DNA from 2 places in the Bacillus sp. ABA4_010 genome. Region 1 is predicted to be linked to the other one. Evidence: a T-box and tRNA genes for the amino acid it is inferred to sense, from the RefSeq annotation. Region 1 holds a T-box; the other holds one or more tRNA genes.
The links. The T-box of region 1 lies ahead of thrS (threonine--tRNA ligase). A T-box ahead of a tRNA ligase gene usually reads a tRNA of that ligase, here a tRNA-Thr.
Positions count from the first base shown of each region.

Region 2: it has a tRNA-Thr gene. The T-box ahead of thrS (threonine--tRNA ligase) is inferred to sense a tRNA for this amino acid. The anticodon was not compared.

Region 1 covers NZ_JBSWUN010000003.1:1,504,796-1,512,851, reverse strand. Annotated here, with positions in the region: gene ACXAEO_RS08595 (DUF4183 domain-containing protein) at 1-332, opposite strand, end outside; gene thrS (threonine--tRNA ligase) at 646-2,553, opposite strand; T-box leader at 2,617-2,841, opposite strand; T-box leader at 2,882-3,106, opposite strand; gene ACXAEO_RS08585 (transposase) at 3,237-4,595, opposite strand; gene ACXAEO_RS08580 (TetR/AcrR family transcriptional regulator) at 4,734-5,348, opposite strand; gene ACXAEO_RS08575 (glycosyltransferase) at 5,348-6,616, opposite strand; gene ACXAEO_RS08570 (methyl-accepting chemotaxis protein) at 6,784-7,413, opposite strand.
Region 2 covers NZ_JBSWUN010000003.1:3,160,220-3,168,562, reverse strand. Annotated here, with positions in the region: gene ACXAEO_RS16840 (DM13 domain-containing protein) at 1-438, opposite strand, end outside; rRNA gene ACXAEO_RS16835 (16S ribosomal RNA) at 833-2,382, shown strand; rRNA gene ACXAEO_RS16830 (23S ribosomal RNA) at 2,713-5,644, shown strand; rRNA gene rrf (5S ribosomal RNA) at 5,949-6,064, shown strand; tRNA gene ACXAEO_RS16820 (tRNA-Glu) at 6,075-6,149, shown strand; tRNA gene ACXAEO_RS16815 (tRNA-Thr) at 6,156-6,231, shown strand; tRNA gene ACXAEO_RS16810 (tRNA-Gly) at 6,242-6,312, shown strand; gene ACXAEO_RS16805 (MerR family transcriptional regulator) at 6,450-7,313, shown strand; gene ACXAEO_RS16800 (MATE family efflux transporter) at 7,413-8,343, shown strand, end outside.

The sequences.
Region 1 (8,056 bases):
AGAACAAGGATACCTTCCTGTACTTTATAAAGAGTAGGAGGCTGCAGCATCCCATTAACGAAAAGATTGACATATGATACAGAAGCAGGATCAAGAATATTCGTATTTCCATATCCGCTTACACCGTCTTGATTTGTATATATTCTTTTTATGCCATCAGACAGCGCGACATACTGCAAGGTGTTCGCCTTTAAAATATTCGGTGTCATCGGTTTTTCTTTTCGTGGATAAATGTCTGGGCAGCTACTTGGTGCAGTTGGTGGAAAACAAAACCGTGCTTCCCTTAAAGATTGGCTTTGTAGACGGTGAAAATTGGCCAATTTCCTATTCATTACAGCTCCCCCTTTCTTCGGTTGGCACATAGTGAACCTGCCCTGTAAAAATGATGAAGAAACAGGCAAGTAGGTGTCTTATGTATGGAATCCTCAGCCAAGGCTCGGTAGAATACTACTATCTCTCTTACCTTCATCATTCAATGTAGAAAGAGAGAGAGATAGTAGCATTATATGCACGTTATAATCAGCATGTTTGAGGCAAAAGTCTTCTTTTTAAAAAAGGGCAATCGTATCATTTGCTAATTTAAAAAATAGAATCACCACTATTAAAGAATCCTTCCATTTCATTGTTCTAACCTATTGATTATCCCTACTGACTACGGTCTTTTATTTGCTGGATGATATCCTTTTGAAATGTCTCAAACGAAACATACTCGGACTGCTGACTTCCATATTTTCGCACATTGACAGCGCCTTCCTTCGCTTCACTGTCTCCTAATACGAGTGTGTACGGAATCTTTTGTATTTGTGCTTCTCTTATTTTGTATCCGAGCTTTTCATTGCTGTTGTCCACTTTCACTCTCACCCCTAACCCCTTCAACTCCGACTGGATGTTTAAACAGTAGTCGAGATGAACATGCGAAACAGGAATAATTTGAACTTGTGTCGGGGCAAGCCACACTGGAAAAACACCAGCAAAATGTTCAATTAAAATCCCCAAAAAACGGTCAATTGATCCGAAAACAGCACGATGAATAACGACAGGGCGAACCTTTTCATTTTGTTCATTAATATAAGTAAGGTCGAATTTTTCCGGCATTTGAAAATCTAGCTGAATTGTTGCACATTGATGACTCCGCTTTAATGCATCCTTAATGTGAAAATCAATTTTCGGTCCGTAAAACGCTCCGTCCCCTTCGTTTAAGCAGTAATGAATCTCTAACTGTTCAAGCACATTTTGTAACGCTCGCTCCGAAGCATTCCAAAGATGGTCATCCCCTAACGAATTCTCAGGCCTAGTGGAAAGCTCTACGGAGTACTCAAAACCAAATGTACGGTACACTTTGTCGATAAGATGGAACACCGCTTTTATTTCACTTTCGATTTGGTCTTCTCGCACAAAAATATGAGCATCATCCTGACAAAATGTACGAACGCGAAGCATGCCATTTAATGCACCGCTATATTCATGGCGATGTACTTGACCGAACTCTGCCATCCGAATAGGTAAATCGCGATAAGAATATAAGTGATTTTTGAAAATGAGCATATGTCCAGGGCAGTTCATCGGTTTCATTGCAAATTTCGTATCATCAACTTCAGAAAAATACATATTTTCATGGTAATGATCCCAATGACCCGACTGTTCCCATAGTCGTTGATTCATCATAAACGGCGTACGGACTTCGTCGTATTCGGCGCTGTTTTGAAGTTCACGCGAAAATTGTTCTAACTCATTTCTCACAATTTGTCCTTTTGGCAAATAAAAGGGCATACCCGGTGCTTCCTCTGAAAACATAAACAGCTCCAGTTGTTTGCCTAACTTGCGATGGTCTCGCTTCGCCGCTTCTTCCAATAAGTTGAAGTATTCTTTTAAATCTTTGTTCTTTTTAAAAGCCGTCCCATACACTCGCTGAAGAACTTCTTTTTCACTATCTCCGCGCCAATAAGCACCTGATACACGAGTTAATTTGAACGCTTTAATAAAGCCAGTAGCCGGAAGATGCGGTCCGCGGCAAAGATCGATAAATTCGCCTTGCTCATAAAGAGTAATCACTTCATCCTTCGGAAGCTCCTTTAAAATTTCCAGCTTGAACGACTCGCCTTTTTCTTCAAACAGTTTTACTGCTTCTTCATACGAAACTTCTCTTCGTTTAATTTCCAAATTCTCATTGATAATGTGTTCCATCTCTTTTTCAATCGCTCGCAAATCACCTGAAGTTAAGCTATGTTCCAGTTTCAAATCGTAATAGAACCCGTTTTCAATGACCGGACCGATTCCTAATTTTACATGGCGATAAAGTCTTTTGACAGCTTGCGCCAATACGTGTGCAGCTGAATGCCTCAATATATGCAATCCTTCCTCCGAATCGAGCGTCACAATGGAAAGCTGGACATCATGCTCCAGTCTCCAACTTACATCAACGAGCTGGTCATTTATTTTCCCCGCTACTGCCTGTTTCCGTAAACTTGAACCGATAGACCTTGCCACCTCTTCGACCGTCGTGCCTTTCAAAAACTCTTTCACATGTCCATCTGGCAATTGAATGTTTATCATGTTTCCACTCATTCTCAACACTCCTTTTTCGTGATAAATAAAAAAACACACTCATCCCTCACTACGAGGGACGAGCGCGTTTAACCCGTGGTTCCACCCAATTTCCCATAAGTCCTCCATCACACTTATGGCTTTGGTGCTGTAACGTCGCATCAACGGTATTGGATACTTTAGTTCCCCAATACAGCTCAAAGGTGGTAAATGATTCTCCTAAGTTAGGAAGTTCGCACCTATCCTTCCCTCTCTGAAAACCGTAAAAATCATTCATGTCCTGTTCATCGCATATGCATATTCAATTAACCAAAACAAAAACGCACTCATCCCTCATGCAAGGGACGAGCGCGTTTAACCCGTGGTTCCACCCAATTTCCCATAAGTCCTCCATCACACTTATGGCTTTGGTGCTGTAACGTCGCATCAACGGTATTGGATACTTTAGTTCCCCAATACAGCTCAAAGGTGGTAAATGATTCTCCTAAGTTAGGAAGTTCGCACCTACCCTTCCCTCTCTGAAAACCGTAAAAATCATTCATGTCCTTATCCGTGCTTTTTATGGTGAGCTTTGTTTTTTACATCCTACAACAAATTACTAAAAATGTAAATATTTTTAAATGAATCAATTTCATAATAGTTTCTTTTCCTTAGTTGGAAGGACAGAATTTTAGTCGTTTCTTTTTTTAATGCTAAGCGGCTTGACTCATTTCTTTCATTTGTCGATTGATTCGATCTACGGCCAATTTCGAGGCATTATAAACAAGCGTTACCAGATCGAAATGAACTTTTGCTCGTTTTCCAGATCGATATCGGACGTTTTTCAATTGAAAGAATTCTTTTAAATAGGCGTTCACTCGTTCAACGGCACTCCTCTGATGGTAAAGCTTCTTCCAAGCTTCTGACCCACGGCCTGGGGCGCTATATTTCCGAATATCTGTCTCCATCTTGATTTTATAGACCTTTTGACAAAGGGAATCGTGAGCTAACGGACAGGTTTTACATTCGTTTGGCTGCGTATATTTCAGAGTCTGATACTTCTCATCAAAACTATCATAGCGATACGAGTGTTCTCGTACGCAAGTGGGCGCGAAATGTTCATCAAAACCAAGGGGTTCTCCTTCGTTTCGCTTATTATAAGCAATAATGGCTTTGGCTTTCATACGATGAAGCTGCGTATAAATCGCTTCGTAATCATAGCCTGCATCGAATACTCCGTACTGAACGGTCAACGAAGAAAGCCGTTTTTGAAGACCCTTTAACAGAGGAATCGCGGCTTTTCCATCATTCAAACTGGCCGATGACATGAGAGATTGAAGAATATATTGGCTCTTGGATCCAACCGCCAAATGGGCTTTGAATCCAAACCAAAAGGCGTTCTTTCCTTCACTATTTTTCTTGATCCCCCAGTTTGGGTGTAAAGGTACATCTGTCCGTAGGGTTTCAAGACTGACATATAGTTGATCTTCTATCGTTTTCTCGTAAATAGTTTTTTGATCATCTCGCTCTTGTTTTTCTTGTTGATAGGCTTCTTGTTCAGCCTTCGGTTTACGGCCACGCTTTTTTGGTTCGGTCTTTGGCTTCTTTTCTTGTGGCGTAGCCCGGTCTCGAGACTCGAAATGTGTCGCATCAAACGAGACCACATCATCGTCAATAAACCCTTCTTGAATGGCCTGAAGAAGAACGGTTTCTTGAACCGTTTCTAGTGCCTTCGATTCGCTTAACTTTTGAGTGAACCGAGAAAAAGAAGCCTCAGAAGGGATACGATCAGAAAAAAGAAACCCACATTCAAGGTGGAACATAAAATCGTTTCGTAACCGTTTGACGAGATCTTTGATGGTGGGAATTCGTTCCACAATACGAGCAACGAGGGCGTAGATCATCGCTGGATAATTTAATTCAGTAGGAGCGCCGTACACCGTCTTTTTAGACACGGCAAATAATAATGGCTCTATATTCAGTGTCGAAAAAATGGCTTCAAATCGTTTTGTTGGTTCTAATTCATATAAATCCTGCATGCCAAACAGGCTTCCTTGTCGTATAATAGACATAGGGAGTCACCTTCCATTCTTGTGTTGTTTTAGTGTGGTTACTAAACAGTATACAAGAATTTAGGGAGGTACTCCTTTTTTAAGTTCTTAAAAGCCTTGGGCGACAAAGGCTTTAAAATATGAAATTGATTCAAATAACTATTGGCCGTTTCCCATCCCATACTTCAAAAAATCAATCATTTGCTCTGCTAGCTTTTCAATATAAACAGCCATTGGGCCATTTTCTTCCTTGAAGCCTTCAACCGCTAAGTTGGAGGATAAAAGGTAGATCGAGCGCGCAAGGAATTTGACGTCCAGTTCCGGGCGAATTTCTCCTGCCTCCATGCCCTTTTTAATCATCGTCTCATATATACTTGTTACGTCTTGCGCGGCATCTCCGAGAAGCTCGGTCATTCGTTTTTTGTTTTCAACCATTTTGTTGGCGAGCTTCTCATATTCCGGATGATTCGCCGCAAACGCGGCTCCCGCTTTCATCAGCTCTTTGAACTGTTCAAAAAAGCTCGCCCAAGCTCGCTCCATGACAGGCGCCATATACTTCGTTTTCTCAGCTTGAACGAGGGATAAAATGTGCTTGTACATATCCTCTTTATCTTCAAAGTAATCATAAAAGCTGCTTCTTGGCACTTTCGCTTTTTTAATAATCGTCGAAATTTTCACTTCTTCAAAAGTATTTTCGGCAAATTCATGAATGGCGGCATCCATTACCTGACTTTGTTTTTCTTTTGGCAAATTAAAAAATGTGGCAGTCGGCATTACATTTCCTCCCTTTTTTCCATATATGCTTCAATATAGTTAACCGCTTGAGCAAGTCCATTTTCTGACTCAATGATTCCTTTCATTTCGTTCGCCTTCGCGATGACTGTTTCGTTCTCCATTTCTCGAAGTGCCTCTATTAAATCAACTGTCTTCAATGTTTTCTCTCTTAATGGCCGAATCGTATAGCCTTTTGCATAAAGTCTAGCCGCCCAAAATGGCTGGTCAACCGTAAACGGCATTACAAGCTGTGGCACCCCGCTTAACAGTGCTTCGGACATTGTCCCGACTCCGCCGTGATGAATAATTCCTTTCGCCCGTTTGAAGATGAGACGATGCGGCGCCTTTTCCACTGCGATTAGATCGTCTTCGTCTTCAAACGTCATCCCGCTCGTTCCTGTTAACACCACCGCACGATTGCCGGTTTCCTTCACTGCTTGCACAAACTTTTGCTTGAATGCAGCGGGGTTTTCAAGCGGCATTGAGCTAAACGACACGACCATCGGCTTTTCACCAGCCGAAAGAAATGCTTCTAGCTGTTCATCCAGCGCTTCGTCTCCAAGATCTAAAAAGAAAAAGCCAGATAAATAGACACGATCCTTCCAGCTGTTCACGTCTTTAAATAAATGCGGACTAATCGGATATATAATAGGAATCGGTTTTCCAGCCATTTCCCATAACATACTGCCGGTCTTTCGTTTCGGCAAGTTTAGCGACTTTTCACGAAAATCGTTAATATGCTTCATATACGGTCGTTCACTAAACTCAATTACTTTATATGACCATTTATTCAGTAACGGTCCGAAGCTTTTATCCGGTGACAGCTGAAAATTAGGAAATTCCGTAATCGGGTACATAATGGGAACAGGCGGCATACAGATGCATGGAATATCCAAGTAAAAAGCGATATCGACCGCACTTAATGCTTTCGGATGATAAATAATTAAATCCGCTCCCCTTGAAGCCGCTAAAAAATCATCCATGCTCTTTCGGTAAGCCGGGGTAATGACCTTGTTCGCAAACTGAAACATCTTCCACCAATTGTAGTTGCCACCGTTAAATACTTTTCTTCCTTCTTCACTTTCCATCATCGCCATTAAATCAGCCGATGCTTCATAAAAAGCAATTCCGTTTTTTTCAATAAATGGTTGATAAGTAGCCCCTGTGCAAATACACGCTTCATGCCCTTTTTTTATAAGCTCTTTTGCTAATGCTACATATGGCTGTACATCGCCTCTGCTTCCGAGCGTTAAAAATGTAACCTTCATCCATACCACCGCCTATGCGTTATTAAGGTGAATGATACCATTACACCGACACTGTCGTCGGATTGCGCCTATTATCTCATCTCCATTCCTCCCCGTCAAACTAGGTGCTACAATAAAACAGCCGAAAGGACTCGCGGTGTCCTTCCGGCTGTTACATTTACCTACTTTTATACAAATTCGGCGCGCTTCGTATCAGCGTCCTTTTCCAATGAAGAAACTTGATTCGTCAGCGATTCCGTCACACCTTTTAAGCTTTCTGTAATGGCATTGATTTCATCAAAAGCAGCGAGTTGCTCTTGAGAAGCTTCAGAAATGCTTTCAATATTTGTTTTGTACGTTTCAGATACAACGGTCATTTCTTCAACGGTACGATACACGCCGCTCATTCGTTCTCCAATAGAATGGACGATGGCAGATGATTTGTTCACATGCTCATGAACGTTGGAGATTTCTTCTACAATTCGCTCGAACACGCGCCCTGTTTGCTGAACTTGTTCGATGCCTTTTTCGACTTGTGCTTGATTAACTTCCATCACTTGAGCAATTCGTGATGTTTCATAAAGGAATTCTTGAAGTGTCTGCCCGATTTGCTCGGCATACACTCTCGATTGATCTGCGAGCTTCCGCACCTCTTCGGCTACGACAGCAAATCCTTTCCCAGACTCGCCCGCTCTCGCCGCTTCAATTGCCGCATTCAATGCTAGCAAATTCGTTTGAGCCGCGATGTCTGACATATGCGACAACGTTTCCCGAATGTTGGTAGACCGGTCCTGCAAACGTGTCACCACTTCATCCATTTGATCAACCGTTTGCACGATGGCACTCATTTTTTGCTCGGTCCCGCTCATACTATCTTTCCCTTCTATCGCCTGTTCCATCGCCATAGAGGAAGACTCAGCAGAGCGGTTCGCCTGCGCCATCACCGCTTGAATTTCTGTTTTCATTTGGTCAAGTACGTGTTTGCTTTCTTGTGACGAATAAAGTTGCTCTTCCGCTCCTTTCACCATTTCCTCCATCGAAAATGCCACCTCATTTGTCACACTTGTTGATTCCTTTATCCCCCATTCAAGCTGTGACACATTCGATAACACATTTTGAGAGGTAGAAGCGATGCTATCAATCAATTGGTCAATGATTTCCTTCTGTTTTCTTTCTTGTTCCTTCGTTTCTGCTACATACTTCTGTCTCGATACAATTTGAATGATAATAACCGTACTCGTAAAAATAAGAAACAACGCATGAATAAGTAAAAGGGCAAACGGATAGGTTTCCATGCCGCAAATTAATTCAGGAAATGTGACATAACCAACTAAATGTTGGAAAGCAAAAATTACAGTACTAATAAGAACGAGTTTAACACTTTCAAAATAAGCAAGGCTCGCCAATACCATAAAGATTGAAAAATGATATTCAACCATGCCATCGCCGCCAGCAATAATT
Region 2 (8,343 bases), 1.7 Mb from region 1:
CATTCCTGGTTCTGCCGTTATAGTTGCTGGTAATTCATAATTTTGATTGCCTTTATTACCTTTTAGCGGCCCGAGAGACAGTCCGTCTTTCGTAGATTGATTAGCATTCACTAAATAAACATAAAGGTCTGGCCCGTTTGTTACTTCTAAATGTTCGAGGCGTACGTTCTTTCCAGTCACCGTTACCGTTCCTTCTACTTGATGGAAGGAGTCTGTTCCATTAAATGTTCCAAAGATGGTTTCAGTTTCTTCTATTGTACCTGCTGTTGTTTGAGCTTGCGAATTGGAAGGTTCGTTCTCTTGCATGTCTATACTTGTATCATGTGGTGATACAGGCTCTTCGTTTACAACTTTATCTACAAAAAGAGGAGAAGCTAACCACCATCCTCCTGCCAATGCGGCTATTGCAATTATGCCAGCAATCCATTTTTTCATCATGTTATCCCCCTTATTAATCGGTTAATGATAGTATAAATAACAAATCTTATAGGACTATGACGAAATTCTTAATTATTTCTTAAATGAATTGTTATGAAACCTTGATGGTTTGAGGAGTTTTGTTAAATGGTTCATTTTGCGCTGAAACTATTATTGGTAAAAAAGAGTGTAGTAAATGATACTAATAATATTTTTTGAGAAATTTTATTGACTCTATTGTTCGAAGGTGATATTATATAAAAGTCGCTGATGAGCGGCGGTGAACTTTGAAAACTGAACAAAACAACAAAACGTCAACGTTTAATTTTTATTTTAAAGCAAGGAACATCGACTAAGAACGTCACGTCCTGTGACAACGTCGATGTCAGCACATCCATGTGCTAGTTCAAACATTTCTTCGGAGAGTTTGATCCTGGCTCAGGACGAACGCTGGCGGCGTGCCTAATACATGCAAGTCGAGCGGACAGATGGGAGCTTGCTCCCTGAAGTCAGCGGCGGACGGGTGAGTAACACGTGGGCAACCTGCCTGTAAGACTGGGATAACTTCGGGAAACCGGAGCTAATACCGGATAACACCGAGGACCACATGGTCCTTGGTTGAAAGATGGTTTCGGCTATCACTTACAGATGGGCCCGCGGCGCATTAGCTAGTTGGTGAGGTAACGGCTCACCAAGGCAACGATGCGTAGCCGACCTGAGAGGGTGATCGGCCACACTGGGACTGAGACACGGCCCAGACTCCTACGGGAGGCAGCAGTAGGGAATCTTCCGCAATGGACGAAAGTCTGACGGAGCAACGCCGCGTGAGCGATGAAGGCCTTCGGGTCGTAAAGCTCTGTTGTTAGGGAAGAACAAGTACCAGAGTAACTGCTGGTACCTTGACGGTACCTAACCAGAAAGCCACGGCTAACTACGTGCCAGCAGCCGCGGTAATACGTAGGTGGCAAGCGTTGTCCGGAATTATTGGGCGTAAAGCGCGCGCAGGCGGTTCCTTAAGTCTGATGTGAAAGCCCACGGCTCAACCGTGGAGGGTCATTGGAAACTGGGGAACTTGAGTGCAGAAGAGGAAAGCGGAATTCCACGTGTAGCGGTGAAATGCGTAGAGATGTGGAGGAACACCAGTGGCGAAGGCGGCTTTCTGGTCTGTAACTGACGCTGAGGCGCGAAAGCGTGGGGAGCAAACAGGATTAGATACCCTGGTAGTCCACGCCGTAAACGATGAGTGCTAAGTGTTAGGGGGTTTCCGCCCCTTAGTGCTGCAGCTAACGCATTAAGCACTCCGCCTGGGGAGTACGGCCGCAAGGCTGAAACTCAAAGGAATTGACGGGGGCCCGCACAAGCGGTGGAGCATGTGGTTTAATTCGAAGCAACGCGAAGAACCTTACCAGGTCTTGACATCCTCTGACAACTCTAGAGATAGAGCGTTCCCCTTCGGGGGACAGAGTGACAGGTGGTGCATGGTTGTCGTCAGCTCGTGTCGTGAGATGTTGGGTTAAGTCCCGCAACGAGCGCAACCCTTGATTTTAGTTGCCAGCATTCAGTTGGGCACTCTAAGGTGACTGCCGGTGACAAACCGGAGGAAGGTGGGGATGACGTCAAATCATCATGCCCCTTATGACCTGGGCTACACACGTGCTACAATGGACGGTACAAAGAGTCGCGAGACCGCGAGGTGGAGCTAATCTCATAAAACCGTTCTCAGTTCGGATTGCAGGCTGCAACTCGCCTGCATGAAGCCGGAATCGCTAGTAATCGCGGATCAGCATGCCGCGGTGAATACGTTCCCGGGCCTTGTACACACCGCCCGTCACACCACGAGAGTTTGCAACACCCGAAGTCGGTGAGGTAACCGTAAGGAGCCAGCCGCCTAAGGTGGGGTAGATGATTGGGGTGAAGTCGTAACAAGGTAGCCGTATCGGAAGGTGCGGCTGGATCACCTCCTTTCTAAGGATTACTAAGAAAAGCGAAGGCGTATGCCGTAGCTAGACAGTAAGAATCGTTGACGAAAACGTTTTGTTCAGTTTTGAAGGTTCATCCTTCAATATCAAATGCACTGAGTGGTGCATGGTTGTTCTTTGAAAACTAGATAACAGTAATAGCTGAGGAAAGTGAAAATTTTTCTAAACAAAAATCTTTTGTTTAAAAACAAAAGGGAAAAGAGGAGCGAGAAGTTCGAGGCGATGAAGATTCGAGCAGCACAGCGTATTTTTATACGTGAGCAGCGGAGAATCGAAATCAACGAAGAAATTCGACGCTAATCTTTTGCCGTAACAAGGTTAAGTTAGAAAGGGCGCACGGTGAATGCCTTGGCACTAGGAGCCGATGAAGGACGGGACTAACACCGATATGCTTCGGGGAGCTGTAAGTGAGCTTTGATCCGGAGATTTCCGAATGGGGAAACCCACTGTTCGTAATGGAACAGTATCTTTACCTGAATACATAGGGTATGGAAGGCAGACCCGGGGAACTGAAACATCTAAGTACCCGGAGGAAGAGAAAGCAATTGCGATTTCCTGAGTAGCGGCGAGCGAAACGGAATTAGCCCAAACCAAGAGGCTTGCCTCTTGGGGTTGTAGGACACTCTATACGGAGTTACAAAGGAACGAAGTAGATGAAGAGGCCTGGAAAGGCCCGTCGAAGAAGGTAACAACCCTGTAGTTGAAACTTCGTTCTCTCTTGAGTGGATCCTGAGTACGGCGGGACACGAGAAATCCCGTCGGAAGCTGGGAGGACCATCTCCCAAGGCTAAATACTCCCTAGTGACCGATAGTGAACCAGTACCGTGAGGGAAAGGTGAAAAGCACCCCGGAAGGGGAGTGAAAGAGATCCTGAAACCGTGTGCCTACAAGTAGTCAGAGCCCGTTAACGGGTGATGGCGTGCCTTTTGTAGAATGAACCGGCGAGTTACGATCCCATGCAAGGTTAAGTTGAAGAGACGGAGCCGCAGCGAAAGCGAGTCTGAATAGGGCGAATGAGTATGTGGTCGTAGACCCGAAACCAGGTGATCTACCCATGTCCAGGGTGAAGTTCAGGTAACACTGAATGGAGGCCCGAACCCACGCACGTTGAAAAGTGCGGGGATGAGGTGTGGGTAGCGGAGAAATTCCAATCGAACCTGGAGATAGCTGGTTCTCTCCGAAATAGCTTTAGGGCTAGCCTCAAGATAAGAGTCTCGGAGGTAGAGCACTGATTGGACTAGGGGCCCCCAACGGGTTACCGAATTCAGTCAAACTCCGAATGCCGAAGACTTATTCTTGGGAGTCAGACTGCGAGTGATAAGATCCGTAGTCAAGAGGGAAACAGCCCAGACCACCAGCTAAGGTCCCAAAGTATACGTTAAGTGGAAAAGGATGTGGAGTTGCTTAGACAACCAGGATGTTGGCTTAGAAGCAGCCACCATTTAAAGAGTGCGTAATAGCTCACTGGTCGAGTGACTCTGCGCCGAAAATGTACCGGGGCTAAACGTATCACCGAAGCTGTGGATGGACATCTACGATGTCCGTGGTAGGAGAGCGTTCTAAGGGCGGTGAAGTCAGACCGGAAGGACTGGTGGAGCGCTTAGAAGTGAGAATGCCGGTATGAGTAGCGAAAGATGGGTGAGAATCCCATCCACCGTATGCCTAAGGTTTCCTGAGGAAGGCTCGTCCGCTCAGGGTTAGTCGGGACCTAAGCCGAGGCCGAAAGGCGTAGACGATGGATAACAGGTTGATATTCCTGTACTACCTCCCCACCGTTTGAGCAATGGGGGGACGCAGAAGGATAGGGTAAGCGCGCTGTTGGATATGCGCGTCCAAGCAGTAAGGCTGAGAAGTAGGCAAATCCGCTTCTCGTAAGGTTGAGCTGTGATGGCGAGGGAAATAAAGTACCGAAGTTCCTGATTTCACGCTGCCAAGAAAAGCCTCTAGCGAGGTGGGAGGTACCCGTACCGCAAACCGACACAGGTAGGCGAGGAGAGAATCCTAAGGTGTTCGAGAGAACTCTCGTTAAGGAACTCGGCAAAATGACCCCGTAACTTCGGGAGAAGGGGTGCTCTGATAGGGTGCAAGCCCGAGAGAGCCGCAGTGAATAGGCCCAGGCGACTGTTTAGCAAAAACACAGGTCTCTGCGAAGCCGTAAGGCGAAGTATAGGGGCTGACACCTGCCCGGTGCTGGAAGGTTAAGGGGAGAGGTTAGCGCAAGCGAAGCTTTGAACCGAAGCCCCAGTAAACGGCGGCCGTAACTATAACGGTCCTAAGGTAGCGAAATTCCTTGTCGGGTAAGTTCCGACCCGCACGAAAGGTGTAACGATCTGGGCACTGTCTCAACGAGAGACTCGGTGAAATTATAGTACCTGTGAAGATGCAGGTTACCCGCGACAGGACGGAAAGACCCCGTGGAGCTTTACTGTAGCCTGATATTGCATTTTGGTACAGCTTGTACAGGATAGGTAGGAGCCTTGGAAGCCGGAGCGCCAGCTTCGGTGGAGGCATCGGTGGGATACTACCCTGGCTGTATTGAAATTCTAACCCGCACCCCTCATCGGGGTGGGAGACAGTGTCAGGTGGGCAGTTTGACTGGGGCGGTCGCCTCCTAAAATGTAACGGAGGCGCCCAAAGGTTCCCTCAGAATGGTTGGAAATCATTCGTAGAGTGTAAAGGCACAAGGGAGCTTGACTGCGAGACCTACAAGTCGAGCAGGGACGAAAGTCGGGCTTAGTGATCCGGTGGTTCCGCATGGAAGGGCCATCGCTCAACGGATAAAAGCTACCCCGGGGATAACAGGCTTATCTCCCCCAAGAGTCCACATCGACGGGGAGGTTTGGCACCTCGATGTCGGCTCATCGCATCCTGGGGCTGTAGTCGGTCCCAAGGGTTGGGCTGTTCGCCCATTAAAGCGGTACGCGAGCTGGGTTCAGAACGTCGTGAGACAGTTCGGTCCCTATCCGTCGCGGGCGCAGGAAATTTGAGAGGAGCTGTCCTTAGTACGAGAGGACCGGGATGGACGCACCGCTGGTGTACCAGTTGTCTTGCCAAAGGCATCGCTGGGTAGCTATGTGCGGACGGGATAAGTGCTGAAAGCATCTAAGCATGAAGCCCCCCTCAAGATGAGATTTCCCATAGCGTCAAGCTAGTAAGATCCCTGAAAGATGATCAGGTTGATAGGTCAGAGGTGGAAGCACGGCGACGTGTGGAGCTGACTGATACTAATCGATCGAGGACTTAACCTAAACGAAAAGCGGAGAAAGCCCGTTTAAATCGATAGGATGTTGGAGCTTCTGGCGGAAGAGACGTTAGTCTCAGACAGAAGAAGCGAAACAGCCGTACGATTTGGCTTTCGTAGCTGGACAATCAAGAAAAGCGAAGGCGACTGTTCAATCTTGAGAGACGTTGGAGCTTCTGACTGGGAAACCGTTCTTTGGTTTCATAGGCAGAAGTGAAACGGCCGAAAGATTAGGAGCCGTAGCTAGACAATCAAGTAAAGCAAGTACTCAGCTGCAGTTATCTAGTTTTGAAGGAATAACCTTCATATTGTCTGGTGATGATGGCGAAGAGGTCACACCCGTTCCCATGCCGAACACGGAAGTTAAGCTCTTCAGCGCCGATGGTAGTTGGGGGTCTCCCCCTGTGAGAGTAGGACGTCGCCAGGCTGTAAACATTGGCCCGTTGGTCAAGCGGTTAAGACACCGCCCTTTCACGGCGGTAACACGGGTTCGAATCCCGTACGGGTCACCAAATGATGCCGGTGTAGCTCAATTGGTAGAGCAACTGACTTGTAATCAGTAGGTTGGGGGTTCAAGTCCTCTCGCCGGCACCATTTCATAAATGCGGGTGTAGTTTAATGGTAAAACCTCAGCCTTCCAAGCTGATGTCGTGAGTTCGATTCTCATCACCCGCTTCCCGTAAAAAACCACAAAAGTCATAGAAGACTTTTGTGGTTTTTTTGTATTCTAAAACATATCCTTATTCCTGTTATAATAAGAGGATGAGCACGTTTACAAACGAAATAAAGTGTCCACTTAAAAGGAGAAAAGCATGAAAAAACGATTTCAAGTAGGAGAAGTATCCAAAATTTTTTCCATTCCACAGTCCACATTAAGATATTATGATGAAATCGGATTGTTTAAACCGAAATATACGGATGAAAAGAGTCATTATCGATACTATACAGCAGATCAATTCATTCATCTTGAAACCATTATTTTCTTGCGGAAAATCGGTTTTACAATCCAAGCTATTCAGCAACAAATGAAGGAGCGGACTTTGGAAAAGACATATGACTTATTTCAAAGTCAGCTTGAGGAAGTAAGGAAAAACATTCAAGCGTTGGAGCTGACTTTTCAGAAAATACAACATAAAATGAACACATTAAAAATGGGAATTAGCCTGCCTGAACAGCAAACTGTTATGTATAAAACGTATCCGAGAAGACCCATTTCTTTTTTATATAAAGATGAACCCATTGATTTACTAAATGATTTTGAATCTGTTTATGTGCAAGAACTGCATCATCAACGTTCTAGTCTTATGCATCACGGTTTGTTTACAGGAGATATTGGGGTAATCGCAGACCCGGATAGTTTAAACGGAGAAGGTCCTATTATGTATGGAAGTATCTTTAAATTGTTGTGGGACCAACAATCTAGTGAAGAAGAGGCATATTTACCTGAAGGGCTCTATGCGTGCTATTACCATAAAGGTTCGTACGAAACAGTTGATAAGAGCTACCACATATTATGGGAAACATTAAATGTAGACGGCTATGAAGCAGTGGGACAGCCGATTGAATGGGCACTCATCGACGAGTCTGTTGTGAAAGACCCAGAAGATTTTATTACGGCAATTGAAGTCCTCATTAAAAAGATAAGTGTTCAGGATGATATTGAAAAGGGAGCATAACATATCAGAATTTCAGAATTCATAAACATTCACTAAAAAGATTGACTCTCAAGTTACTTGAAGGTGTAAACTCTCTCTTGTAGAACAGGAGGGATATGAATGGCAGCGATCATTCAAAATAAATTGATGCATGAGCCGGTGAATAAAGTTTTTATGCGATACTTTATTCCATCACTTATTGGTATGATGCTCATGTCTATCAATATTCTCGTTGATGGGATTTTTGTCGGAAATGGGATAGGCTCGATTGCATTAGCGAGTGTGAACATAGCTGTACCAGTTTTCTCGCTCATTATTTCCATCTCCCTTTGGATTGGAATGGGCGGTGGAGCGTTATATTCAATGGCAATTGGCGAACAACAGATAGAAAAAGCAGGGAAAATTTTCTCCTTTTCTATTACAATCGTCGCGTTAATTGTATCTGTTATAGGAGTCATTGGCTATTTGAACGTAGAACAGTTAGCAACCATTTTAGGGGCTAATACGGATACAAAAGAATTTGTTGTGGAATATTTGTCCATCTTACTTCCATTTGCCGTAGTGATGGCATTAGAGAATGCGCTTAGTATTTTCGTACGAAATGATGGAAATCCTCAATTAGCGATGGTTAGTTTAATTATCACGGCTGTAACTAACATTGTGCTGAACTATGTGATGATTTTTGTTTTTCATTTAGGAGTCATGGGTGCTGCCTTAGCAACTGGCTTATCGGGTGTTGTAGGGCTTTTCGTCTTATTTGCTCACTTTTTCAAAAAAGAGCGTACGTTAAAATTTATGTTGTTTAAGTGGACGTTTTCATCTTTAAAAGATGTTTTTTCTGTCGGGTTCCCAAGCTTTCTTGCTGAAATGGGGACATTGGTTTTTGTCATTGGCTACAATCTCGCAATGGTGAAGTTTGCTGGAACAAACGGTGTAGCTGCATTTTCGGTAGTCAATTACTTACATGCATTTATGTTTCTTGCCTTTTTTGGAATTGGTTCAGCTATTCAGCCGATGATTAGCTATTATTATGGAGCGAATGAGCAAGAAC